2 linked regions of the Methylovirgula sp. 4M-Z18 genome follow. The protein of the gene in region 2 binds, or shares a complex with, the protein of the main gene of each other region. Links are inferred from orthologs where the notes say so. Each region holds a gene or a part of one and is shown on either strand. Other genes may lie near its edges. The genes, in order: rpsJ and nusB.

The links.
Region 1: the proteins of nusB (region 2) and rpsJ are in contact, whole or in part, in a solved structure (PDB 3D3B), measured with the Escherichia coli proteins. The link is inferred for Methylovirgula sp. 4M-Z18 from one-to-one orthologs.

What each region holds. Positions count from the first base shown.
Region 1 is NZ_CP149574.1:2,533,045-2,543,181, forward strand. What follows is about bases 161-2,958. They hold rpsJ (30S ribosomal protein S10), read right to left. Parts: upstream 1,815-2,958; coding sequence 1,506-1,814; downstream 161-1,505. Other genes in these bases: rplD (50S ribosomal protein L4), read right to left, coding at 161-686; rplC (50S ribosomal protein L3), read right to left, coding at 690-1,412; tuf (elongation factor Tu), read right to left, coding at 1,875-2,958. Outside these bases: V9T28_RS11760 (50S ribosomal protein L23), read right to left, coding at 1-69; more of rplD, read right to left, coding at 66-160; more of tuf, read right to left, coding at 2,959-3,065; fusA (elongation factor G), read right to left, coding at 3,137-5,224; rpsG (30S ribosomal protein S7), read right to left, coding at 5,255-5,725; rpsL (30S ribosomal protein S12), read right to left, coding at 5,744-6,115; V9T28_RS11800 (MFS transporter), read left to right, coding at 6,704-7,936; panB (3-methyl-2-oxobutanoate hydroxymethyltransferase), read left to right, coding at 7,982-8,845; panC (pantoate--beta-alanine ligase), read left to right, coding at 8,857-9,693; V9T28_RS11815 (Gfo/Idh/MocA family protein), read right to left, coding at 9,869-10,137. UniProt on the Escherichia coli protein: Involved in the binding of tRNA to the ribosomes. Part of the processive rRNA transcription and antitermination complex (rrnTAC). The complex forms an RNA-chaperone ring around the RNA exit tunnel of RNA polymerase (RNAP).
Region 2 is NZ_CP149574.1:1,836,044-1,851,863, reverse strand. Bases 12,892-15,820 are described here. They hold nusB (transcription antitermination factor NusB), read right to left. Parts: upstream 14,629-15,820; coding sequence 14,155-14,628; downstream 12,892-14,154. Other genes in these bases: V9T28_RS08440 (riboflavin synthase), read right to left, coding at 15,245-15,820; ribH (6,7-dimethyl-8-ribityllumazine synthase), read right to left, coding at 14,625-15,116; thiL (thiamine-phosphate kinase), read right to left, coding at 12,946-13,935. In the rest of the region: V9T28_RS08520 (hypothetical protein), read left to right, coding at 106-645; V9T28_RS08515 (dienelactone hydrolase family protein), read right to left, coding at 702-1,550; V9T28_RS08510 (Tad domain-containing protein), read left to right, coding at 2,333-4,153; V9T28_RS08500 (MerR family transcriptional regulator), read right to left, coding at 4,438-5,013; V9T28_RS08495 (integration host factor subunit alpha), read right to left, coding at 5,399-5,737; V9T28_RS08490 (beta-ketoacyl-ACP synthase III), read right to left, coding at 5,841-6,836; phosphate acyltransferase PlsX, read right to left, coding at 6,874-7,929; V9T28_RS08480 (YceD family protein), read right to left, coding at 8,064-8,648; V9T28_RS08475 (ubiquinol-cytochrome C chaperone family protein), read right to left, coding at 8,664-9,182; V9T28_RS08470 (outer membrane protein assembly factor BamE), read left to right, coding at 9,327-9,809; V9T28_RS08465 (sodium-translocating pyrophosphatase), read right to left, coding at 9,990-12,122; V9T28_RS08460 (MGMT family protein), read right to left, coding at 12,293-12,769. UniProt on the Escherichia coli protein: Part of the processive rRNA transcription and antitermination complex (rrnTAC). The complex forms an RNA-chaperone ring around the RNA exit tunnel of RNA polymerase (RNAP).

The sequences.
Region 1 (10,137 bases), 700 kb from region 2 along the record:
AGCGATCGTTGCCTTTTCCGTGATGACCGGCGAAACGATCACGTCATAATGGCGCGTATCGTGGCTCATTTGAAACGCGCCTCCAACGCATCAACAGCAGCCTTGGTCAGCACGAGCTTCTCGCGGCGCAGAATGTCATAGACGTTGATGCCCTGAACCGGGAGAACGTCGATGTGGGGGATGTTGCGGGCGGCCAGCTGCAGGTTCTGCGCCGGTTCCACACCATCGATGATCAGCGCGCTGTGCAGGCCGAGCTTGTCGAACTGCGCTGCGAGCGCCTTGGTCTTTGCTTCCATCGCATTGCCGTCGGCAATCACGATCAAGCCGCCGTCCTTCACCTTGGCCGAAAGCGCATGGCGGAGGGCGAGAGCACGCACCTTCTTCGGCATATCGTGGGCGTGATCGCGCACGACGGGACCGAAGGCGCGGCCACCGCCACGGAATTGCGGCACGCGGGCCGAACCGTGACGAGCACCGCCGGTGCCCTTCTGCTTGTACATTTTCTTGCCCGTGCGGGCCACGTCGGCGCGGTTCTGCACTGCGTGGGTGCCAGCGCGGCGCTTGGCGAGCTGGTAGCGCACCATGCGGGCAATCAGATCCTGGCGCGGTTCGAGGCCGAAAATCTCATCGCTGAGATCGAGCGAACCGGCAGCGGTGCCGTTCAGGGAGGTGATATCGATCTTCATCGCTTAGGCCTCCGTCTTGGCGGGTTCTTCGGCCGGAGCGGCTTCGCTCGCAGCAAGGCGGAACTTGCCGGGAACCGGCACATCCTTCGGCAATGCCTTCTTCACCGCGTCGCGGATGAAGATGTAATTGCCCGCGTGGCCCGGAACGGAGCCTTCGACCAGCACGAGGCCGCGCTCGACGTCCGTCTGGACGACGCGCAGGTTCATGGTGGTGACGCGCTCGACACCCAAGTGGCCAGGCATCTTCTTGTTCTTGAAGGTCTTGCCTGGGTCCTGACGGCCACCGGTCGAACCGATCGAACGGTGCGACACCGACACGCCGTGCGTCGCACGCAGACCACCGAAGTTCCAGCGCTTCATACCGCCGGCGAAGCCCTTACCGATCGTCGTGCCGGTCACATCGACATATTGACCGACAACGAAATGGTCAGCCGTGATCTCGGCGCCGACCGGAATGAGATTGTCTTCCGGCACGCGAAATTCGGCGAGCTTCATCTTCGGCTCGACCTTGGCGACGGCGAAACGAGTGCGCTCCGCTTTGGAGACGTTCTTCACCTTCGCGCGGCCGATGCCGAGCTGCAGGGCTGTATAGCCGTTCTGTTCCTTGGTCCGATGCGCAACGACTTGACAGCCGTCGAGCTTCAGAACCGTGACCGGCACATGTTCCCCGGCATCCGTGAAGATGCGGGTCATACCGACCTTTTGTGCGATAACACCTGACCGCATGGGTTCAATTCCTTCAAGGCGCATTCGACGATGGAAGAGGCGCCCAAACTAAACTCCGGCAGCACCTTCGAAAGAAGGTACGCGCCGCTCTCTTTAAAGCTTGATCTCGACGTCGACACCGGCCGCAAGGTCGAGCTTCATCAAAGCGTCGACGGTTTGCGGAGTGGGATCAACGATATCGAGAACCCGCTTGTGCGTACGGATCTCGAACTGTTCGCGCGACTTCTTATCGACGTGCGGCGAACGGTTCACCGTGAATTTTTCGATCTTCGTCGGCAGCGGAATGGGACCGCGTACCTGTGCCCCGGTGCGCTTCGCCGTGGAAACGATTTCCTTCGTCGAAGTGTCCAGGATCCGGTGATCGAACGCCTTCAGGCGAATCCGGATGTTTTGACCGTTCATGGGTTCATCCTCTGATCTGCTGGCGGGCGGTCATACGCCCGCCAACCTATCTCGCCTAAATTACTCGATGATGCTTGCAACGACGCCGGCGCCGACGGTGCGGCCACCTTCACGGATTGCGAAGCGGAGCTTCTCTTCCATCGCGATCGGAACGATCAGCGAAACGTCCATGGCGATGTTGTCGCCCGGCATCACCATTTCAACGCCAGCCGGCAGCGTCACGATGCCGGTCACGTCGGTGGTGCGGAAGTAGAATTGCGGACGATAGTTCGTGAAGAACGGGGTGTGGCGACCGCCCTCTTCCTTGGTCAGAATGTAAGCTTCTGCCTTGAACTTCGTGTGCGGCTTGACGGAGCCGGGCTTGCAGAGCACTTGGCCGCGCTCGACGTCCTCGCGCTTCGTGCCGCGGAGCAGCGCGCCGATGTTGTCGCCAGCCTGGCCCTGGTCGAGCAGCTTGCGGAACATTTCAACGCCGGTGCAGGTGGTCTTCTGGGTCGGACGCAGGCCGACGATCTCGATTTCTTCACCGACCTTGATCACGCCACGTTCGACACGGCCGGTCACAACGGTACCACGGCCCGAGATCGAGAACACGTCTTCGACCGGCATCAGGAAGGGCTGGTCGATCGGACGCTCCGGCTGCGGGATGTAGTCGTCAACCGTCTGCATCAGCTTCAGGATGGCGTCATGGCCGATTTCCGGCTGCTTGTCTTCCAGCGCGCACAGAGCCGAACCCTTGGTGATCGGAATGTCGTCGCCGGGGAAGTCGTACTTCGAGAGAAGTTCGCGAACTTCGAGTTCAACGAGCTCGAGCAGCTCCGGATCGTCGACCATGTCGACCTTGTTCATGAACACGACGAGCGCCGGCACGCCGACCTGGCGGGCGAGCAGGATGTGCTCGCGAGTCTGCGGCATCGGGCCGTCAGCAGCCGACACGACGAGGATCGCGCCGTCCATCTGGGCAGCGCCGGTGATCATGTTCTTCACATAGTCGGCGTGGCCGGGGCAATCGACGTGCGCATAGTGGCGCGCCTTGGTCTCGTACTCGACGTGCGCGGTCGAGATCGTGATGCCGCGGGCCTTTTCTTCCGGCGCAGCGTCGATCTGATCGTATGCCTTGAACGTCGCACCGCCGGTCTCAGCGAGAACCTTGGTGATTGCAGCCGTCAGCGAGGTCTTGCCATGGTCGACGTGACCGATGGTGCCGATGTTGCAATGCGGTTTGTTGCGTTCGAACTTTTCCTTAGCCATGGAAGGGCTCCTCTTACAATCTTTCCTTTAAAAGGAACGTTTGTTGGTTTTTGACGAAATACGCTTAAGTTTTAAGCGTATTTCGCCTGAATCTTTTCAGCCTCGTTGCGCGGCACTTCAGCGTAGTGATCGAACACCATCGAGTAGCTTGCGCGACCCTGCGAGAACGACCGCAATGTGTTGACGTAACCGAACATGTTGGCAAGCGGCACCATCGCGTTGACGATGACGGCATTGCCGCGCATGTCCTGGCCCTGGATCTGGCCACGCCGCGAGTTCAAGTCGCCGATGACTGAACCCGTATAGTCTTCCGGTGTCACCACCTCGACCTTCATGATCGGCTCGAGCAGAACCGAATTGCCTTCACGCAGCGCTTCGCGCAGAGCAGCACGCGAAGCGATTTCGAAGGCGAGCGCCGACGAGTCCACTTCGTGATATGCACCGTCGATCAGCGAGACCTTCACGTCGACGACCGGGAAGCCAGCAAGAACGCCCGCGCCGAGAACCGACTCGAGACCCTTGACCACGCCAGGGATGTATTCCTTCGGAACAGCACCACCGACGATCTTCGACTCGAACTCGAAGCCCTTAGCGGTCTCGTTCGGCTCGACAATGAACTTGACCCGCGCGAACTGGCCGGTACCACCGGTCTGCTTCTTGTGGGTGTAGTCTTTTTCAACGCGCTTCGTGATCTTCTCGCGATAGGCAACCTGCGGCGCGCCGACATTCACTTCCACGCGATGGGTACGCTTCAGAATGTCGACCTTGATGTCGAGATGCAGTTCGCCCATGCCCTTGATGATCGTCTGGCCCGATTCTTGATCGGTCGAGACGCGGAACGACGGATCTTCGGCAGCCAGCTTGATAAGCGCTTCGGCCATCTTTTCCTGGTCGCCCTTGGTCTTCGGCTCGACGGCCATTTCGATCACGGGCTCGGGGAATTCCATCTTCTCGAGGACGACGGCCTTGTTCGGATCGCACAGCGTATCGCCGGTGCGCGCTTCCTTCATGCCGACCAGCGCCACGATGTCGCCCGCATAGGCTTCCGCGATTTCCTCACGGTCGTTGGCGTGCATGAGAACCATGCGGCCGACGCGATCGGTCTTCTCGCGGGTCGAGTTGAGGAGCTGCATGCCCTTCTCAAGCCGGCCCGAATAGATACGTGCGAAGGTCAGGACGCCGTATTTGTCGTCCATGATCTTGAACGCCAGCAGCGACAGCGGCTCGTCATCCGACGGCTTGCGCTCGGTTTCTTCGCCGGTCTTGTAGTCGAGGCCCTTGATCGCGCCGCGATCGATCGGCGACGGCAGGTAATCGACAACGGCGTCGAGCAGCGGCTGCACGCCCTTGTTCTTGAAGGCCGAACCGCACAGAACGGGGTAGAACGCGCCGACCAGAACGGCCTTGCGGATCAGCCTGCGCAGCGTGTCCTCGTCCGGCTCCTGGCCATCGAGGTAGGCCGTCATCGCATCGTCGTCGAGTTCGACGGCGGCCTCGATGAGAGCCGTGCGATATTCCACGGCCTTCTCTTTCAGGTCAGCCGGAATTTCGATGTCCTCGAACTTCGCGCCGAGCGATTCTTCAGCCCAGACGACGCCCTTCATACGAACGAGGTCGACGATGCCCTTGTAATTGTTTTCCGCGCCGATCGGGAGCTGGATCGCGATGGGACGCGCGCCGAGACGCACCTTGATGTCGTCGATGCAGCGGTAGAAGTCGGCGCCGATCTTGTCCATCTTGTTACAGAAGACAATACGCGGAACTTTGTACTTGTCGCCCTGGCGCCAAACGGTTTCGGTCTGGGGCTCGACACCCTGGTTGGAATCGAGCACGCACACCGCACCGTCGAGCACGCGCAAGGAGCGCTCGACTTCGATGGTGAAGTCGACGTGGCCGGGGGTGTCGATGATGTTCAAGCGGTGCTTCTTGCCGTCGCGACCTTCCCAGAAGGCGGTCGTCGCAGCCGAGGTGATGGTGATGCCACGCTCCTGCTCCTGCTCCATGAAGTCCATGGTCGCAGCGCCGTCGTGCACTTCGCCGATCTTGTGGCTCTTGCCGGTATAGTAAAGGATGCGCTCGGTCGTCGTGGTCTTGCCAGCGTCGATATGCGCCATGATACCGAAATTTCGGTAGTCCTTCAGAGGATATTGGCGGGCCATATGAAAGTTCCTTGGCGAAAAAGCTGCTGATTACCAGCGGTAATGGGCGAAGGCGCGGTTGGCTTCGGCCATGCGATGCGTGTCTTCACGCTTCTTCACGGCATTGCCACGATTGTTGGCTGCGTCCATCAGCTCAGCCGAGAGACGGTCCACCATGGTCTTGTCATTCCGGCCGCGAGCAGCGGTGATGATCCAGCGGATCGCGAGAGCCTGACGGCGCTCCTGGCGAACTTCCACCGGGACCTGATAGGTCGCACCGCCGACGCGGCGCGAACGCACTTCGATCGCCGGCGCGACATTCTCAAGGGCCGTGCGGAACACCACGATCGGATCTTGCTTCACTTTGGCTTCGATCACATCGAAGGCGCCATAGACGATCGATTCGGCGACCGACTTCTTGCCATCGTACATGATCGAATTCATGAACTTCGTGACGATGATGTCATGAAATTTCGGATCCGGGATAATCTCGCGCTTTTCAGCGCTATGACGACGCGACATTCTTCGCTCCTACAAATCTTACTTCGGACGCTTCGCGCCGTACTTCGAACGGCGCTGCTTACGGTCCTTGACGCCCTGCGTATCGAGCACGCCACGCAGGATGTGATAACGAACGCCGGGAAGATCCTTCACGCGGCCGCCGCGGATCATGACCACGGAGTGCTCCTGAAGGTTGTGGCCCTCACCCGGGATATAGCCGATCACCTCGAACCCGTTGGTGAGGCGCACCTTCGCAACCTTACGAAGTGCCGAGTTCGGCTTCTTCGGGGTCGTGGTATAAACGCGCGTGCACACGCCACGCTTCTGCGGGCAGGCGCCCAGATGGCGGGACTTTTCCCGGTAGGTCTTCTGTTGCCGCGGCTTGCGGATCAACTGGCTAATTGTCGGCATCGTTCGCCCTTCGTCACACGAAATTCAAAACAAACATTCGAGGGTCGGACCCTCACCGCCTTCCATGCCGGCAAGGCCCGCACGCAAAGCGAATTGCGCCATCAGCCCATTTCTGGACTTCCAGCGCGAAAACCGCAGAGGACCTTGAAGATTTTCATCTCAAGATCTTGCCTCATAGCGAACCCGATAGGGTTCTTTAGTGACTTTTTACGTCGCAGATTGAGGCCGACAGCGTTTAGGTTTCTTGCGTCCCAAGCGAGTCACTCGGGAAAAGTGAAACCTACTGCCTATCGAAAGTGGGCGGAAACTAGTCGGGCGCCGCCCATTCGTCAAGTCCTTTTGCAGCGCAAAAAGGCCTGAAATGACTCAAAATCTGCCCAAAAAGGTGGCGATCCGGCTTTTGGCTTGCAGCGATGCGATGGAATAGCGGGTCAAAGCCCCGGTGTCACGCAAGATCGAGTCGCAATGCGATTCTATTTTCGTAAGCAGGCGCCCGCGAGCGAAATGCAAGACTGTCATTCCGCGTTGGCGTTCGGCGGACGGGATTTTGGTGCTACAGGAGAAAGAGCAGCCCTTTTAAAGATGCCGATGCGAAATCCGACCTCTTCCTATCGCTGGACCATCCTGGCCGTCGCCACCCTCACCCAGGCGAGCGCCAGCTTCCTCGTCCAGGGGTTTGGCGCGCTGGCCGGCTATATTAAAGCCGACCTCGGCCTCAGCGGCTTCGAGATCGGGCTTCTGATGTCGTCAGCCTCGGTGGCGCCCATTTTTGGCCTGTTGGTGGTCGGCGAGCTGCTCGACCGATTCAACGAGCGCTGGATCGTCGGGGTAGGATCGCTGGTGATCGCACTTGCCTCGGGATTGGCCTCGCTCGCCGGCGGCTATGTCGGCCTGCTTTTCTGCCTCATCCTGCTGGGGGCCGGCTACAGCACCGCCCAGCCCGGCGGCGCGAAATCGATTGCGGTCTGGTTCGAGCGGGCCCAACGCGGCTTTGCCATGGGGATCCGCCAAGCCGGGCTGCCGCTCGGAGGCGCCCTCTCGGTCGCGAGCCTGCCGGTGATTGCAGCCCGCTGGGGCTGGCACAGCGCCTTTTTCGCCAGCACCTGCGTCGCCTTGTTCGGCGGCGTGCTGTTCCTGGTCTTCTATCGGGCGCCGGATCATGCGGAGAACTTCCGCGCGGTGGCCGCGGCGCCCGGGGGGCCGCGGCCACCGCGCATGGAGCTTCTGCGCCATCCCAGCACCCGCAATATCGCCTGGGCCGGCATCACGATGGTGTCGGCGCAATTTGCGATCACCTTGTTCCTGCCGCTCTATCTGACCGAGCGCTACCATATGGCCCTGCCCGACGGTGCCCTGGTCCTACTCGTCACGCAAGTCGCCGGCGTCATTGGCCGGATTGTATTGGCGGCCTGGAGCGATCGCGCCAAATCGGGACGATTCTTTCCGGTGTTCTGCTGCCTCGCCGCGACCACCGCGGGTCTTCTCGCCCTGCTGGTGCCGGTCGCAGGCTCGCTTTTGTATCTCGTGCCGGTCGCCGCTTGGGTCGGCTTTTTCGGCATCGGCTGGTACGGGCCGTGGGTGGCTTATCTTGCCGAGGCCGCACCGCCCGACCGGGTCGGCTTCGCACTCGGATTGGCGCTGGCCGCCAATCAGATCACCATCTGTCTTTCCCCTGCCCTGCTCGGCCTCCTCCATGACCTCTTCGGCAGCTACACGGCCGATTGGATCGTTCTCGCCGTCATACTGCTCGCGGCGACGCTGATGACGCGGAAACCAGCTCCGAACACAGTCGCCCTAGCCTCCCGCGCCAATTCCTTGTAAACAGCGCCGCCCGTCCCATTCGGAGACCGGCGCGAGGGAGATGCCGTGACGGGAGAAACGCGACGCCCATTCACCGTGCCCGATCTGCAGGTTTATAAGGCCCGCGGCCAGCGCATCGTCGCGACCACCGCCTATGATTCCTGCACTGCGCAGCTCGCTGCGCCGCTCGTCGACGTGCTGCTGGTCGGCGACAGTGTCGGCAATGTTTGTCTTGGCATGGATGGCACCAATGCGGTGAGCATGGCGATGATGAACCATCATCTCGACGCCGTGGTGCGCGTCAAGACCGATGCGCTAGTCGTCGCCGACATGCCTTATCTCAGCTACCACATCAACGATGACGAGGCCGTGCGCAATGCCGGCAATTTCATTCAGCGCGGCGCGGCGGCCATCAAGCTCGAGGGCGGCGCCAAGCGAGCGCGGACCATCGCGCGTCTCATCGATGCCGAAATTCCTGTCATGGGCCATCTCGGCCTGACGCCGCAAAGCCAGCACATGATGGGCGGCTTCAAGGTGCAGGGCAAAAGCGCAGGCTCGGCGCTCGCGATCATGGATGACGCCTGCCGGCTGCAGGAAGCCGGGTGCTTCGCCATCGTGCTTGAAGGCGTGCCGGGCGAGGTTGCGGCACGGATCACCGATGCGCTCGACATCCCGACCATCGGCATCGGCGCGGGCGCACACTGCTCGGGACAAGTGCTGGTGCTGCACGATGTGCTTGGCCTGCTCGATCAGCGCCGGCCGAAATTCGTGCGTGCTTATATGGACGGCCTCGGCCTCGCGCGCGCGGCGCTCGGCCAATGGGCCGACGACGTGCGGACCGGAAAGTTCCCCGGCGAAGCCGAAACCTATGCCCTGCCCGAGGACGCGCGCGCCGCCGTGCACGACTGGCGTCCGCCAACCAAAAATTGAAGAAAGAGCCGATGCAGATCATCTCGACCGTCGCCGAACTGCGTTCGGCTCTCGCGCCGCATCGATTGGCAGGCCGCCGGATCGGTTTCGTGCCGACCATGGGCTTTTTGCATGCGGGACACGTCAGCCTGATCGAAGCGTCGGTGCGCGCGTGCGACGTGACAGTGGTGAGCATCTTCGTCAATCCGACGCAGTTCGGCCCCAAGGAGGATTTGAGCAAATATCCGCGCGATGTCGCGCGCGACGAGGCCGCATGCCGCAATGCGGGGGCCGATATTATCTTTTTGCCGAGCGTCGAGGAGATCTATCCTCCGGGCTTTCAAACCTATGTTGAACCGGGTTCACTGGCAGCGCCACTGTGCGGCGCTTTCCGTCCGGGCCATTTTCGCGGCGTCGCGACGGTGGTGGCGAAGCTCTTCAACATGGTGCAGCCGCACGCCACCTATTTCGGCGCGAAGGATTTTCAGCAATGCGCCGTCGTGCGGCAGATGATTGTCGATCTGAACTTGCCCATCGAATTTCACGCGCTGCAAACCGTCCGTGAATCCGACGGCCTCGCGATGAGCAGCCGCAACGCCTATCTCTCAGTTCCTGACCGCGCGCGGGCGCTCAGCATCAGCCAGGGATTGCTTGCGGCGCAGGCGCTCCACCGCCAGGGCGAGCGCAGCAGCGCGCGATTGCTTGACGCGGCGCGCGCGCATCTCGACGTCGACAGCCTGCAATATCTCGAACTCGTCGATTCGGTGACGCTTGTCGCGGTGGGCGAAACGCTCGATGGGCCGGCCGCGATGTGTATCGCCGCCTTCATCGGCCCAACGCGATTGATCGACAACGCGATGCTGCAATAGCCTTCGCGACAATTGCGGCAAGTTGGACCGCGAGCTTTTAGCTCGCAAGCGCCGGTACGGGGCTATCACGCCGTTGCGAACCGCGCCAGCGCGGGTTCGCAACATCTTGAATGTTCAACTCGGGGCAAGCCCGAGTTGAATGCGAGCTACAAGCTCGCGGTCCAGTGTAATCACGCTAAACCGCGTGCTCCTGCCGGTCGATCTCCGTCACCAGCGCTTCGTCCAGAACCTTCTGCAGCCGCGTCGCCTGGCGGAAGGACGGCTCCAGCGTTTTACCGGCGCGCACCGCCTCGACGAAGCGCTCGTAATTGGTCGGCACCGGGTCGACCTCTTCCTCGCGCCACATACCCTCCTCGACATCGGCGTCCAAACATACGCGCAGTTTCGATCCGTTGGTCTGATGCAGCACTTCGAGGCTACCTTTGTCGCCGAAGATCCGCAGGC
Region 2 (15,820 bases):
GAAATTATCGCGAATAGTCACTCCCAACAAGCAGGCATACATCTCTCCCGAAAATCGAGGCTGCGCCGGAGGCTCGCGAGTCTCGACAGCCGAAGGAGTTTACGAATGTCGCCGACTATCATCTTCAACCTACATCTCGTCCTTGGCTACGTTCCGTGGCTGCTCTGCTTCAGCGCGTATTTCTGGCCGAGGCTCAAGGGGATGGATCCGGTCGAGGCGCAACGCGTCATCGCCATTCTGCACAGCTTCCGCTTCTTCGGTCTGGTCTTTATCATTCCCGGCGTCGTGGGCCCCGATCTCCCCTCCGACTTTGCCCAGTTCGCCGCCTATGGTGACTTCGCAACGGGACTGCTGGCCATCTTGGCGCTTCTCACGATCAGGGTGCGCGCCTTCTTCTGGCCCCTCGTTGCCGCTTACAACGTGGTGGGAGCGGCCGATATCCTGATCGATTACTATCATGGCGCTTTGTACAATCTTCCCGCCTTATCGGGGCAATTAGCCAGCACCTACCTGATCCCGATCATCTATGTGCCATTGCTGATGATCACCCATGTCGCCGCGCTGTATTTGCTCGTGCGGCATCAGTCCAAGAAGGCCGAGACGCTCGCCGGCGATGCGGCCGTGCCTGGGGCCAAAATAGGCTAAGGCACGGCGAAGCAGGAACGCGCCGCGATAGTCAACTTCCTGCGGCAAGTACCAGGCTAGAGCCCGTTATCCTTGAACCAGGCGAGCATTTTGGCCCAGCCATCCTTGGCCGGTCCCTCACGATAGGAGGGCCGATAATCGGCGTTGAAGGCGTGCGGGGTATCCGGGTAGACCACGAACTCGGTCTTCTTGCCCGCCGCGTCCGCCGCCTTTTTCATCGCGTCCAATGTCTCGACCGGAATGCTCTGATCGGCGCCGCCGTACAGACCGAGCACCGGTGCATGCAGGTCGGCGGCTATATCGATCGGATTTTTCGGCTGCAGTGACGTCGTATTGCCGGCGACCCGGCCATACCAGGCAACGGCGGCCTTGAGCGCGGCATTATGCGCGGCGTAAAGCCAGACGATCCGGCCACCCCAGCAAAAGCCGGTGACGCCGAGACGGTCCGTGTCCGCCCCTTCCTCCTTGGCGAAGCGCACGGAGGAATCGAGGTCGCCGAGAACCTGTGCGTCGGCCACTTTCGGCACGATGGTCTGAACGATGGTCTGCATGTCGGCCTTCGTCGCGTCGCCCTCGCGCACATAAAGGTCCGGCGCGATGGCGTAATAACCGGCTTTGGCCAACCGGCGGCAAATGTCCTTGATATGCTCGTGCAGGCCGAAAATCTCCTGCACGACCAGAATGACCGGCGCATGCACATTGCCGGCCGGATAGGCGCGATAGGCCGGCAATTGCATATCCGCGGACGTTATCGTCACCATCCCGTCGGTCAAGCCGGACGAATCGGTTACGATCGTCGCCGCCGCCACTGGCTGTACTGCCAGCGCGAAACCCGCGGCCAACGATCCTGTGACCAAGGTGCGCCGCGCATTGTCGACTGGCTCCAATTGATCGATTTGAGTCATTTGAAATCTTCCTGCGCTGTTCGAAACGCCCCGCGTGATTTGTTCCCGGCCATATGGCAAAGGTGTGACCAACGCAGCATTCGTGGCCACCTGTCAAAATCAAGCCGTGCCACAGATGAACATCCCTCGATCGACAGAGCCGCGGGCTAAGGAGCGTCTAGGGAATGCCTCGGGAGGCATGCCTGTAGCCGCAAGTATCGATCCGTCATACGGAAGCTGCGTGAATCCAAACCTGTGCAGGATGTGACTGATACACCAAAAAGCTGATTTGATCATGCGATCGACGCGCGCCTAGCTTGCGTCATGATGATAATTACGAGCCCGAATCGGCCTGAGAAATACCTTGATCGCATTTCTGATTGTGATCGAGCACTTGACGCCGTGATCCGCGAAATATTTGATGCAGCAGTCGCTGCAGGGTGGAATCCGAGCGAAGTCGCGCATTCGATCAGGATTCTTGCCTATCGTCGACTTCAGTCGGCCACAGGCGACGGAAAGATGGATGCTGAGGCAGATGGCCACGTCATCCCATCAAATTAGGCAGGGTCAGGAAGGGCTCTTGGGGGGGCAATCTTCCGGACTCATTCGTTTCCAAAGCGGCTCAGGACATGCCCGAGGCCTCAGTGGCGTACCGCCGTCGGCACCTGGATAGATTTGTTGAGTTAGGTTGCGCTTATCGGCAGACGGGTATCATTGGCCGAAAATTACTATTGGATGGGGACGCTAGCCATTTGTCCACAAGGACATAAGGCATTGGCGCTCCATTTTGGGGGCAGATGGATATGGGGATCTGGGGGAAAAGATCGGCGACCGACAGGTCGCGCAAGCAGCGTAGCGGCTTTCGTGTCCGCGATCTGTGGAAACATCTTGTCGCGAGTGTGCGGGCTTTCGGCGAGGACACGCGCGGCGTCATCCTGCCGTATGTGACGATCATGCTCGTCGTGATCGTCGGCGTGTCGGTGCTGGCATTGGACGGCGCGCGCTACGTTTCGCTGCAGACGCAATTGCAAAAAGGCACGGACGCGCTCGCCATTGCGGGAGCGGCCGAACTGAACGGTTTTCCCGACGCGATCACGCGCGCGACGGCGGCGATCAACAATACGAACGCAAACTGGGTCTCGAATTCCAGTGTTTTCGGCAGCGGCGCGAATGCCAATGTCACCATTACGAGCATCACATTCTATAGCGGTCTCCCGGCCGGCTCCGTCACCCCGATCCCCTCGAGCTATGTGACGACAGACCCGACTCAGGCGCAGTATGTGCAGGTCACGGCGACGCCGACGGCGATGACAACGATCTTGCCGGCATCGTTTTTCGGTGGCAGCAAATCGCTGACCACCACCGCGGCGGCGGTCGCGGGCCTGACCGAGACGGTCTGCGGTGCGCAACCCCTCTTTGTCTGCAACCCGTTCGAGACAAGCGGGATGACCTATTCGCAGGCGACACAAGCCTTGCTGGACGCCGAAACGACGCTCGTGGGGCATCAGGTGCCGATCACCACCCCTCCCGGAAGCTCCTATACGCCAGGCAATTACGGCTGGCTTCAGCCCGATACCGAAGGGACCAGCAACGAGACGTGCGGCCCGGGCGGACAGACGACCGGCCAGGAACTCGCTGTCGCCCAGCCGGATACATGCACCAATGCACGGACAGTCAACCTGAACCCCGGCGTCAAGACCCCAACGCTGCTCGCGCTCAACATCCGTTTCGATATTTACACCAACTCCTGGAAGAAGTGCAGCAGCGACCCGAATTACGCCCCCGATCAGAACGTGCGCAAGGGCTATACTGGCAGCGGCTGCAACGAAAGCACGAACGGATCTTGGCCACCGGGCTATACGGGTAAATCTCCCTACAGCACCCAGGCCGCCGCCGCACTGCCGGAGGACAATTGCATCCTGGCGGGCACTTGCACATCCTCAGCATATGGCGACGGCAATTGGGTTTGCGGCGATATTTCCTACAAGACGACTGCGACCAGCATCACCGTGTCATTGGGAAAATCGGGGGGGTCGAACATCACGCTCACCTTTGGCTCGACCACCGGGATTTTCCAGGGCATGGGTGTCAATAGTGCCCTCTTTCCGGCGAACACCTATGTATCGCAGCAGCCGACCTCGACAACGGTGACGCTCTCGAATCCGAATCCAAGCCTACTCTCTGTGGTCATTATCCCCTCCGGCACGACGATTACCTTTGCCGGCTATTGGAGCACGGCACATCCGAACGTCGGAGCGCCGACCGGGTGCCAGGGGTCACCCTATTCCTCCATCACGCGTAGCGCCGTCTACAATTACGAAAACACCAATAGCCTCATCAGCAACACGTCGTCAGGCGGGGAGAGCGGCGCGCCCACATGCAGCTCGTCAACTCCCGATACGACAGGCCTGCGCCGCATGCTCATCGTACCCATCATAAACTGCCAAAGCAGCCCCGTGTCGATGAACGGAGCCGCCACCGGCGTCCCGGTCGCGACTTACGGCAAGTTCTTCATGACCCAACCCTACGACGGCACCACGACCTATGCTGAATATCTCGGACGCCTTACGCCGGGTTCGGCTGGTCAGGGCAGCTTGGTGCAGTCGGTGCAACTTTACAGGTGAACTTCACGCCATAGCGCGCGATTTGTAGGACCCGCCACAGCAGGAAATCTCGCGCCATCGCGACTCAAGCGAAATCTAGACAGGCACCGACGTTGGAGCGCCGGTTAATACATTGATTTTCAGCGAGATAAATGGTCGGAGTGGCGGGATTCGAACCCACGACCCCTAGTCCCCCAGACTAGTGCGCTAACCGGGCTGCGCTACACTCCGACTGCGGCCCTTATAGTGAACGCCTCCGGATGATGCAACGCCGCGGCGGCGAAATTTTTGACCGTTCAACAATCTTAGTGGGTGCGCGCCAAGTTCAGCAGGCGCTGACATTCGTCAAGATCGGCGAGAACGGATTCGAGTTTCAGCCTAAGATCGCGAATTTCACCCCGCGCGCGCCGCATCCGCCCCCCATGCGGCTCGAAGCCGCCTTCCTGCTCGTCATCGTCCGGCAGCGCATGGACGATTTGATCCTCGCCCCCCGCCTCGTCCGGCGCGTCGAACAAATCCGTTTCGGCACGCGACGGTGCGCCGGCAGCATCATACCTCATGTCTACTCCGGGCTCGCGGTAGGGCGGCAAGGGTGACGAGGACGCTGCACCGCCCTGGCGCAAGGCGATCACGGCCCGCGCGCCCTGCTCTTTCAAAATGCGCTGAACGCCCTTGATCGTATAGCCTTCGCCGTAGAGCAGATGCCGGATCGCGCGCAGCAGTTCCACATCGTCCGGGCGGTAATAACGGCGGCCGCCGCCGCGTTTCAGCGGCTTGATCTGCGTGAAGCGCGTCTCCCAGAAGCGCAAAACATGCTGCGGCAGGACGAGCTCGTCCGCCACTTCGCTGATGGTGCGGAATGCGTCAGCGCTTTTTTCCATGCGAGACCCCGCTTCTCTTCAAGAATCACTTAAGGTTCAACAAGAGCATAGCGAAGATCGGCGAATCTGTTGATGGAAAATCGCCAGCCAAACGGCGGGCCAACAGCGCCGACAGGTCCAAGGGTCGAAACTCAATTATGGATGGTGTCTGGATGAGGTCAAAAATGGTCATATGCAAGGAGCATTGCGCGGCCGGTACGTCCGTACCGGCAAGCATTGCGACGCGGCAGATGACCATTTTTCACCTCACCGCGAAGCGGCGCGGCGAAATTGACCGACTGCGGCGTCGATGGTCCTAGCAGGACGAATGTCCTGCGTCGGCCCATCTCCTGGCATTCGGGCAATTTGGCCGCGTCCAGATACCATCCATAATTGAGTTTCGACCCTAGTCCTTCAAGCCCTCGACGGACTCGCCGTTGATGCTGGCCTTCAGAATATTGGACGGCTTGAAGACCATCACGCGGCGGGGCGTGATCGGCACTTCGACGCCGGTCTTCGGATTACGGCCGATACGCTCGGACTTGGAGCGCACGACAAAAGAGCCGAACGACGAGAGCTTCACGGTTTCGCCGCGGGCGACGACTTGCGAAATTTCCGACAGAACCGTTTCGACCAGTTCGGCTGATTCGATCCGGCTCAATCCGACGCGCTGATAGACTGCTTCAGCCAAATCCGCGCGGGTGACAGTTTTTCCGGTCGGTGCGCCGTTCTGTTCCTTGCTCATGACCGCCCCTGCTCTTCGAGTTGATAAGCCAATCAATACGCTAGGGTTATAGCCCAGCGCAGCCGGCACGCACAATGTCAAGATACACTATATGACCCTGATTTCACCACCGAATCAAGGCACTCCCCCACGTGAATCCGCCACCCATCGCCTCGATCATCACAAGGTCGCCGGTTTTGATCCGTCCGTCCTCGCGCGCGACGGTGAGCGCCAGGGGGATCGAGGCGGCGGACGTATTGCCGTGCAGGTGCACCGTGGTCACGACTTTCGATGGCGAAATGCCCAACTTTTCGGCGGAGGCATCGATGATCCGTTTATTCGCCTGATGCGGCACGAACCAATCGAGCATGTCGGAAGTCGCGCCGCTCGCGGCATAGGCATCCTTGATCACATCCGTCACCATGCCGACGGCGTGGCGGAAAACCTCTTTGCCTTCCATGCGCAAATGGCCGACCGTCTGGGTCGAGGATGGGCCGCCGTCGACATAGAGCTTGGCACGATGCCGGCCATCCGAGCGCAAATGGCTGGTGATGACACCGCGGTCGGCCAAGGTCCCGGCATTGGTTTGCGCCTCCAGAACCATCGCGCCGGCGCCGTCACCAAACAGCACGCAGGTGGTGCGGTCCTGCCAGTCGAGGATGCGTGAAAAGGTTTCGGCGCCGATCACCAGGGCGCGCTTGTGCGACCCCGAGCGCAGGAACTTGTCCGCCGTCGCCACGGCGAAAACGAAGCCGGAGCAAACCGCCTGCAAATCAAAGGCCACGCCGTGGGTGATGCCGAGCGCCGCCTGGATCTGCGTGGCGGTGGCGGGAAACGTGTAGTCGGGCGTCGAGGTGGCGACGATGATGAGGTCGATATCCGCCGCGGTCAGTTGCGCGTCGGCAAGCGCGGCCTGCGCCGCCTTGGTGCCGAGCATCGAGGTCGTCTCGCCCTCCGCAGCCACATGTCTTTGCCGGATGCCCGTCCGCTGGACGATCCAATCGTCGGTCGTCTCCACCATCGCTTCAAGGTCGTGGTTGGTGACACAGCGCTCCGGCAGATACGACCCCATTCCGCGCACGACGGACCGAAGAACTCCGGATTTTTTTGATGGTGGCATTGTTTCGTCAGCTCTGAAGAAATGGAGGCCGCGTTATTCACTGCGCGGCGTCAACGGTAAAGGCTGGGCGGCCCTCATGCGGAATAGCAAGCGATTCGCGAATCTTGCCAAGCAGTTCGTGCTTGACCATGTCATAGCCCATTTCGATCGCGCTGGCATAGCCGGATGCGTCGGCGCCGCCATGGCTTTTGATGACGACGCCGTCAAGCCCGAGGAAGACGCCGCCATTCGACGCCCGCGGGTCCATCTTGTCCTTGAGGGCCTTGAACGCGCCCTGCGCGAGGAAAAAGCCGATCTTGGCGAGGAGGCTGCGGCTCATGGCGTCACGCAAATATTGCGAGATCTGCTTGGCCGTGCCTTCGGCGGTCTTCAACGCGATATTGCCGGTAAACCCTTCGGTAACCACCACATTGACGGTGCCCTTGCCGATGTCGTCACCCTCGACGAAGCCGCGATAATCGAGATTGCTCCAGGCGGTCTCCTTCAGGATCCGGCCGGCGGCCTTGACCTCTTCGAGCCCCTTGATTTCCTCGACACCGACATTGAGCAGACCGACCGTGGGCTTTTCCAGATCGAACACGATCCGCGCCATCGCCGACCCCATGATGGCAAGATCGACGAGATGCTGGGCATCGGCGCCAATCGTTGCACCCACGTCCAATACGACGGATTCGCCGTGGATGTTGGGCCAAAGCGCCGCAATGGCCGGCCGGTCGATCGGCGCCATCGTGTTGAGGCAGAACTTGGACATGGCCATCAACGCACCGGTGTTGCCGGCCGAAACCGTCGCGTCGGCAACATCGTTTTTGATTGCCTCGATGGCCATCCACATGGACGAGACCCGGCGGCCAGAACGCAGCGCCTGGCTCGGCTTGTCGTCCATCTTGACCGCTACATCCGTATGATAAACCTTCGCTTTCGCGGCCAAGGCCGAGTGCTGGGCAAGCAGCGGCGCGATGATCTTTTCGTCGCCGTAAATATGAAATTCGAGATCGGGACGCCGCTCCAGCGCCAGCGCCGCGCCCGGAATAACGACGGATGGTCCATGGTCGCCGCCCATGGCATCGAGCGCGATGCGAACTACCTTGGCCATTTACTCCGAGACTCCCAGACAAAAGGGTGTTTTTGGCAACCCGTGATAATCACCCCGCGCGACGCGGACAATAGCGGCTTCGGGAGGGAAGGCAAATTCCTTTGAAGAGGTAGCATCACGATTTGTTGCGCTTGTCATTCTTTGCCGGATTGCGGTTTTAACAAGGCGGCGAAGGGCGAGATTTCAGATTCGTCCTCCGGACTCGCGTCCGCCCCACCGGTGAACACCTCCCCCGGCTTGCGCGGATAAGGGTCGAGCGCAAGTGCCAAAAATTCGACAAGCAAGGGTCCAAGGTCGATGCGGCCATTGACGATCGGCTCCGGCGGATCGTCCTCCAGCGCGCCTTCGTGATAATCGATTGCAGATTTCAACTTGGCTTCCGCGGCTTTGCGCGCCGTCTCGACGTCGTCCTGCGGGGCAAAGCGCGCATCGAGCGGCTCGGAGATCTGAGTGTCGAACGGCTCCAGCGATACGACCGAAATATAGGTGACGTCGGCGTGCAAATCCCCTTGCAGGCGCAGCCCGTTCTTGCCCAGCCGAGACAGACGCAGATCCGCGGAAAATGCGGCCAGCCCCTCGAGCCCGAGCGATACCGCGACGGCTGCGCGCTCCGCCTCATCCGCGTCGATCTTGAGATTGAGGCCGCTATCCCTGATCTCATCGACATGGACAGGACGGGTAAAGGCGGGCTCCTGCACGGATTCGCTCGATTGTTTCATGGTCTCCCTCCAGTCTTATACCGCAACGCTGGGCAAGGGCCCGGTCGAAAAAACCTCGATCGGACTTGCTTCGATCATGGCGTTGTAGCGACGGATATAGGCCGTCAACGGTGCGGCAGGGCCCTGCCCCGCCAAAGCGTTGCGGCCAATCGTCTCTTCCAGAACCTTCATATCGGCCGCACCAAGCGCTTCATCATAGGCCCGCGCACGGCCCAGAAAGGCGCCGGTCAGCTTCTTCATGCGCTTGGCGACGCTCACATCGGCATAGCCGAATTCGCGCAGCATGATGTCGAAATGGCGCGCCACCGCGTCGGACAGGTCCTGCGCCATTTCCGGCCCGGGGCTTGGCAGCCGCGACAAGCGGCGCAAAACCAAGGCGGCGTGAAGGGTGAAAATTTCGAACCGGCCCTCGAATGTATCGAACGCGCCACAGTCCAGATAAAGCGCGGGATTGCGGGCCGCCGCCATGATCTCGCCGTGAAGTCGGTCAATGACGTGCTTGTTGGCAGACGTCCGGAACAAACTGAGGATCATGCGTCGCTTCGTACCTTATCGGGCGGCGGTGCCGCCTTGCTTTTCCTTGATCCGGGCGTTACGCACAGCGATCAAGGCTGAGGTCCCATTTAAGAGCCCGGACTATCTTACGCAACATGCACGGACGTGCCACGGAGACAAGAAATGCGGCAAGCGGATGGAATGAAGGTCAAGGGCAAGGCCACCAGGCGGAGGATGTTGGTCGCGTTGGGTCTGACCGGCGTCCTGGCCGCATCGCTCACCGGCTGCCTGCACTACGATGGCGACTATCCGCGCGGCTACATTCAGGACGAGCGCCAGATCTCGCAGGTGAAGCCCGGCCAGACCAAGCAGCAGGTGCTCGCGCTTCTTGGCGATCCCTCTACGACGTCCACGGTCGGCGGCGACGCGTGGTATTATGTCAGCCAGGACATCCACCAGCCATTCGCGTTCTCGGCCCCGACGATCACCGATCAGCGCGTCCTTGCGGTCTATTTCACGCCCAAGACCGGGAAGCTGGAGCGGATCGCTAATTACGGTCTGCAGGACGGCGTGGTCTTCGATTTCATCAGCCGCACCACCCCGACGTCGGGCGGCGACCAGAGCTTCATCAAAAATATGCTCGGCAGCTTCCTGAAGTGGAGCTAAGGTTTAACGAAATAGTGTAATGAATTGAAAGGGCGGGAATCTTCCCGCCCTTTTTGTTCGTTCGTTTTATACCAAAGGTCGCGGAAGCGACCTTTGGACAGCTCTTCATTTTTCGCACTCGCCCTGAAAAGGCGAAAAATGAAGAAAGGAACCAACGGTCACTCTTCGTGACCGTTGGCACTACGAATGGGCGAGGATCGCCAACAGCAGCAACGCGACGATGTTGGTGATTTTGATCGCCGGATTCACCGCAGGGCCCGCTGTATCCTTATAGGGGTCGCCGACAGTATCGCCGGTCACGGAGGCCTTGTGCGCTTCCGATCCCTTGAAATGTTTGACCCCGTCCTTATCGACGAACCCGTCCTCGAAGCTCTTCTTGGCATTGTCCCATGCACCGCCGCCGGAGGTCATGGAGATCGCGACAAAGAGGCCGTTGACGATCACGCCGAGCAGCGAGGCGCCGAGCGCGGCAAAGGCATTGGCTTTCGAACCTGAGATCAGCAGCACGCCAAAATAGGCGACGAACGGCGCCAGCACCGGCAGCAGCGACGGGACGATCATTTCCTTGATCGCCGCCTTGGTCAGCATGTCGACCGCACGGCCGTAATCCGGACGGTCGGTGCCGGCCATGATGCCGGGCTTTTCGCGGAACTGGCGGCGCACTTCCTCCACCACCGATCCGGCCGCGCGCCCGACTGCCGTCATGGCAATGCCGCCGAAGAGATAGGGAATGAGTCCGCCGAAGATCAGACCAGCCACGACGTAGGGATTGGACAGATCAAAGGATACGGTGCCAATGTCCTTGAAATAGGGGGCGCCGGCCTTGCTGAAGGCGGTCAAATCATTGGTATAGGCGGCAAACAGCACCAAGGCGCCGAGGCCAGCCGAGCCGATGGCATAACCCTTGGTCACGGCCTTGGTCGTGTTGCCGACAGCGTCGAGCGCATCGGTCGATTGGCGCACTTCCTTAGGCAGACCGGCCATTTCGGCAATGCCGCCAGCATTGTCCGTGACCGGGCCGAAGGCATCGAGTGCGACGATCATGCCGGCAAGGCCAAGCATGGTCGTTACCGCGACCGCCGTGCCGAACAGGCCGGCAAGCTGATAGGTCGCAATGATGCCGCCCACAATGACCAGCGCCGGCAGAGCGGTCGCTTCCAGCGACATCGCGAGGCCCTGGATGACGTTGGTGCCGTGTCCGGTCACCGACGCCTGGGCGATCGACACGACCGGGCGTTTGCCGGTGCCGGTATAATATTCGGTGATCCAGACGATCAGACCGGTCACCAGGAGACCGACCAAGCCACAGACGAACAGGCTCGTACCGTGGATCGCCACACCATTGGCGGTACCGACCTCGCCCCAGCCGATCAGGGTGGTCGCCAGCGCTAAACCTGCGACCGACAGGACGCCCGTCGCGATCAGGCCCTTATAGAGCGCGCCCATGATCGAGCCGTTGCTGCCCAGTTTCACGAAATAGGTGCCGATAATCGAGGTCACGATGCAGGTCGCGCAAATCGCCAACGGATAGAGCATGGCATTCGTCAGCCCCGGCTGGCCGGCAAAAAAGATAGAGGCCAGGACCATGGTGGCGACCACCGTCACCGCATAGGTCTCGAACAGGTCCGCCGCCATGCCCGCGCAATCGCCGACGTTGTCGCCGACATTGTCCGCGATCGTCGCCGGATTGCGTGGGTCGTCCTCGGGGATGCCAGCTTCCACCTTGCCGACGAGGTCGGCGCCGACGTCGGCGCCCTTGGTGAAGATGCCGCCACCGAGACGCGCGAAGATCGAGATCAGAGATGCCCCGAATCCGAGCGCGACCAACGAATCGATAACTTCGCGATCACCGGTCGCAAGGCCGAGGACTTCGGTGAGATAGGCGTAATAGACCGAGACACCTAGCAGCGCGAGGCCGGCCACCAGCATGCCGGTCACCGCGCCGGATTTGAAGGCGATATCGAGACCGCTTGCCAGCGACTGTGCCGCCGCTTGCGCGGTACGCACATTGGCGCGCACCGACACGTTCATGCCAATGAAGCCCGCCATGCCCGAAAGAATGGCGCCGACCAGGAATCCGATCCCGACTTTCCACCCCAGCAAAAGGCCAAGACCGACGAAAATCACTACGCCGACCATGCCGATGGTCGTATATTGCCGCTTGAGATAGGCCTGCGCCCCTTCCGCCACCGCGCCGGAAATTTCCTGCATGCGTTTGGACCCGGCGTCGGCTGCCATCACCTGCATGATGGTGACGACACCGTACACGATGGACAAAAGCCCACCCAAAATAATCAGCCAAAGTGGATTCATGTGTCTGCAGCCCCTGGTTAACTTTCCTCAAGGCATCTTCCGGCCACTGGCTTCGCTGGGTGCGAATGCCTTTGTTCGCGTACAGGGCCGGCGAACCGGGCGGCATCTTGCAAGAAAGCCCCCTTTAAGGCAACGCGGTTTGCGGAAAAGAAATGGGCGGCCTCGACGGCTTAAATCCTGCGCCGTGGTGGCTTGATAAGTCTCTTGGCGTAGTCTTCAATAAAGAAACGCCTGCCGCGCTCGACAATGATGTGCCCCTCGGCCTCTAATCTTGTCCGCAAATTCGCGAGGCCGCCAGGATATTTCAGATTCAGTTCCCCGTCCTGTTTCAGCATTCGCCAATAGGGCGTAATTCGCTTTGCGCCCATCCGCTCCTCTTCATCCGCGGCTTGGGCAATGATTGCGGCAACAATGCCAGTCGTCACGACGCAGCCGACGGTCGTTTCATATTGCCCGGCAAGCGTTTGCGCGATTTCGCGCGCTGTTGCCAGACGGCCTCTGCGAATCGTCCGGAGAGCCGCCTCGACGGCGCGCGCGGACGGCACCACCATCATCCCCTCGCCCAGCCTGCCGCGCATCTTTGGTGGAATCGGGATGATTCTGGTGTCTTGCGGCAAGGACAGAAGCTTCTCGCGCCACGTTTTCATCACCTGGCCCCCGTGCCCACCCATCAGGCAAGGCAACATATTGGCAGCAAGTGACATTCGACGTCACCAGGATACGGCGGCTTCGCTGGGTTCACTGCACACCAAAGCAGCAACCACGTCCGCCGGCCTACCTTGGCACCACTACGATTCCCTATATTTACCAGCGTGCTAACTGGTCAGAAATGGCTGAATGATTTCTGCGCAAACACCCTCACGCGGCCGTTCGACTCGACGCAGGTGACAGCCCCCGCCTCCAGCACCTCGCCGATTTGCGTCACGGCGATCCCCGCCGCGCGGGCACTGCTTTCGAATGCGGCTGCGCGGGTCGGCGCGACGGCGGCCAACACCTCATAGTCATCGCCGCCCGTGATCACCGCCTCGAACAAATCACCGTCTGAAGCAATGGCGGCACGAACCGCTGGCGAGAGTGGGATTCGCGCGAGCTCGATCCGTCCGCCGGTACCTGAGGCTTTCATCATTTTGGTGACATCGCCGATCAGGCCATCCGAGACATCCATGCCGCCATGTGCCTCGGCGCGCAAAACCTTGCGCAGCCCGACCCGCGGTTGCGGCAGCAAATAGCGGTCGAGAAGATGCGCACAGAATTCCAGCGGCAAAGCATCGATCCAGGCCCGGTCCGCTTCGGCCTTTTGCCGCACGCGCACGCCCAGCGCCGCATCGCCGATCGTGCCGGTGACATAGATCTTGTCGCCAGGCTTGGCGCCGGTGCGCGGCACGATCCAGCCCCGCAGCGCATAGCCCAGGGCCGTGACCGAAATGGTGAGGGGGCCGGGCGTGCGCACCGTGTCGCCGCCGAGCAGCGGAAATTTGAAATCCGCGCTATCTTCGGCAAGGCCCCTGGCGAAACCCGCGAGCCACTCCTCGGTCCAATCGGGCGGCAAGGCAAGGGTGAGCAAAAAGCCTGTCGGCTCTCCCGCCTTTGCGGCCAAGTCGGACAGATTCACCCGCAGCGCCTTGCGCGCAATCTTCTCTGGCGGGTCGTCGGCAAAAAAATGCACCCCGGCCACGAGCGCATCGGTGGTCAGGATCACGTCGTGCCCCGCCGGCGGTTTCAGCAGCGCCGCATCGTCGCGCAGATCGAGCGAACCCGGTCCGGCGATCGGGGCAAAATATTTGGCAATCAGATCATCTTCACTCAGCGACACCGACTCACCCCACAGGTACGAAGCGTTCAACCGTATCACGGAGACAGAACACCCATTGGGGGAGAAAGTTAGGCAATAGTGGATAATTGCGCCGAGGCCCCTAACAGGGGCCGGCAGATCGAAGCAAGACCGCTCCGAATCCTCCTGAATTTCTAAGGTCTTACCGGAAAGATCGCGGCGCCGGCGCATGGATGCGATGGCACGCGCCGGCCTGGTCAATCACCCGCGCCGCGCGATATCCTGGTCGAACTCGCCGCTGCGCAATTGCCGCGCGATCAGATCGAGCACCGCATTGGCCATGCCCGCCTCTTCGCGTTCGAAGAAGGCCGCGGCAACGTCGACATATTCCTTGATCACCACGCGCGCCGGAATGTCGCTCCGCTTCATCAATTCATAGGTCGCCGCGCGGAAGGCGGCACGCAACACGGCTTCGATCCGTCTCAGTGGCCAGCCGTTCTCCAGCGTGTCGTCGATCATCCGGTCGATCGGCCGCTGCAAATCGAGAACACCGCGCACCACGTCGCGAAACAGCGCGAGTTCCGCCTGGTGATATTGTTCGCCCTCGATTTCGGCGGCAATCCAATGGGTTTCGAATTCGGCAAGGCTTTCGTTGATGTCCTTGCCGGTGACGTCCATCTGGTACAGCGCCTGGACAGCGGCGAGGCGCGCGGCAGACCGGTTCAACGCGCTCATGCGTGTGCGCCCAATTTGCGCTTGATGCGCAGGACTGCAAGCGCCGCCCGTGCCGCATCGCCGCCCTTATCGCCTCTCTTGACGTCGGCGCGGGCCCAGGCCTGTTCATCGTTCTCGACGGTGAGAATGCCGTTTCCGATCGGGATGCGGCGCGCGATGCTCAAGCCCATCACCCCGCGCGAGCTCTCATTCGCAACGATTTCAAAATGATAGGTCTCGCCGCGAACGATGCAGCCCAGAACGACGACGCCATCGTAAGGTTTGCCGCGTTGCTCCGCCGCATCGAGCGCGATGGCGACGGTGGAGGGAATTTCGAGGGCGCCCGGTACGGTCAGCACGTCCGCGGTTCCTTGCGCCGCCTCGATCGCCTGGCGGGCGCCGGTCAGGAGCGCCTCGCCGAGCGCATCATAGAAACGAGCTTCGACAATGAGGATGCGGACGCCCGGAAGGGGTTCGACCGGCGTTTGGACACGTTGCGGTTCAGCCATAACACATATTGCTCTGATCAAGGGGTTGTTGGGCGATTGACTAGCCCGGCAGCGCCGCAAGAGCAAGCGTTATAGGAGTTGCACAAGTTCCGGCAGGACGGGAGATCGGCGGTCGCCGCGCGGAACGATCAGCTCTCTTTCGCCTCGATCAGCCGCGCGGCATAGCGTGCCATCTGATCGACTTCGATGTTGAGCTTGTCGCCGGTCTTATAGCCACCCCATGTCGTGACCGCCAAAGTATGCGGGATGATGAGCACCGTAAAAACGTCGTTCTCGACGCCGTTGACGGTCAGCGAGGTGCCATCGAGTGCCACCGAGCCCTTCTCGGCGATGAATTTTGCCAGCTCCTTCGGAGCGCGGATCTCGAAATGCGCCATGCCGTCGAAGTCGCGGCGGCTGACGATTTCAGCGACCCCGTCCACGTGGCCGGAGACAAGATGACCGCCGAGTTCGTCGCCGATCTTCAACGAGCGTTCCAGATTGATCCGCCGGCCCGGCCTCCATGCGCCAACCGTGGTGCGCGCCAAGGTTTCCGCCGCGGCATCGACATCAAAGAAGGTGCGGTTGCCTGACGTGCCGATCTCGACCGCGGTCAGACAGGGGCCGGAACAGGCGATCGAGGCGCCAAGAGCGATCGTATGCGCCTCATACTGGCAGGCGATACGAATCCGTTTCAAGTCCCCCAAAGTCTCGACCGAGACAAC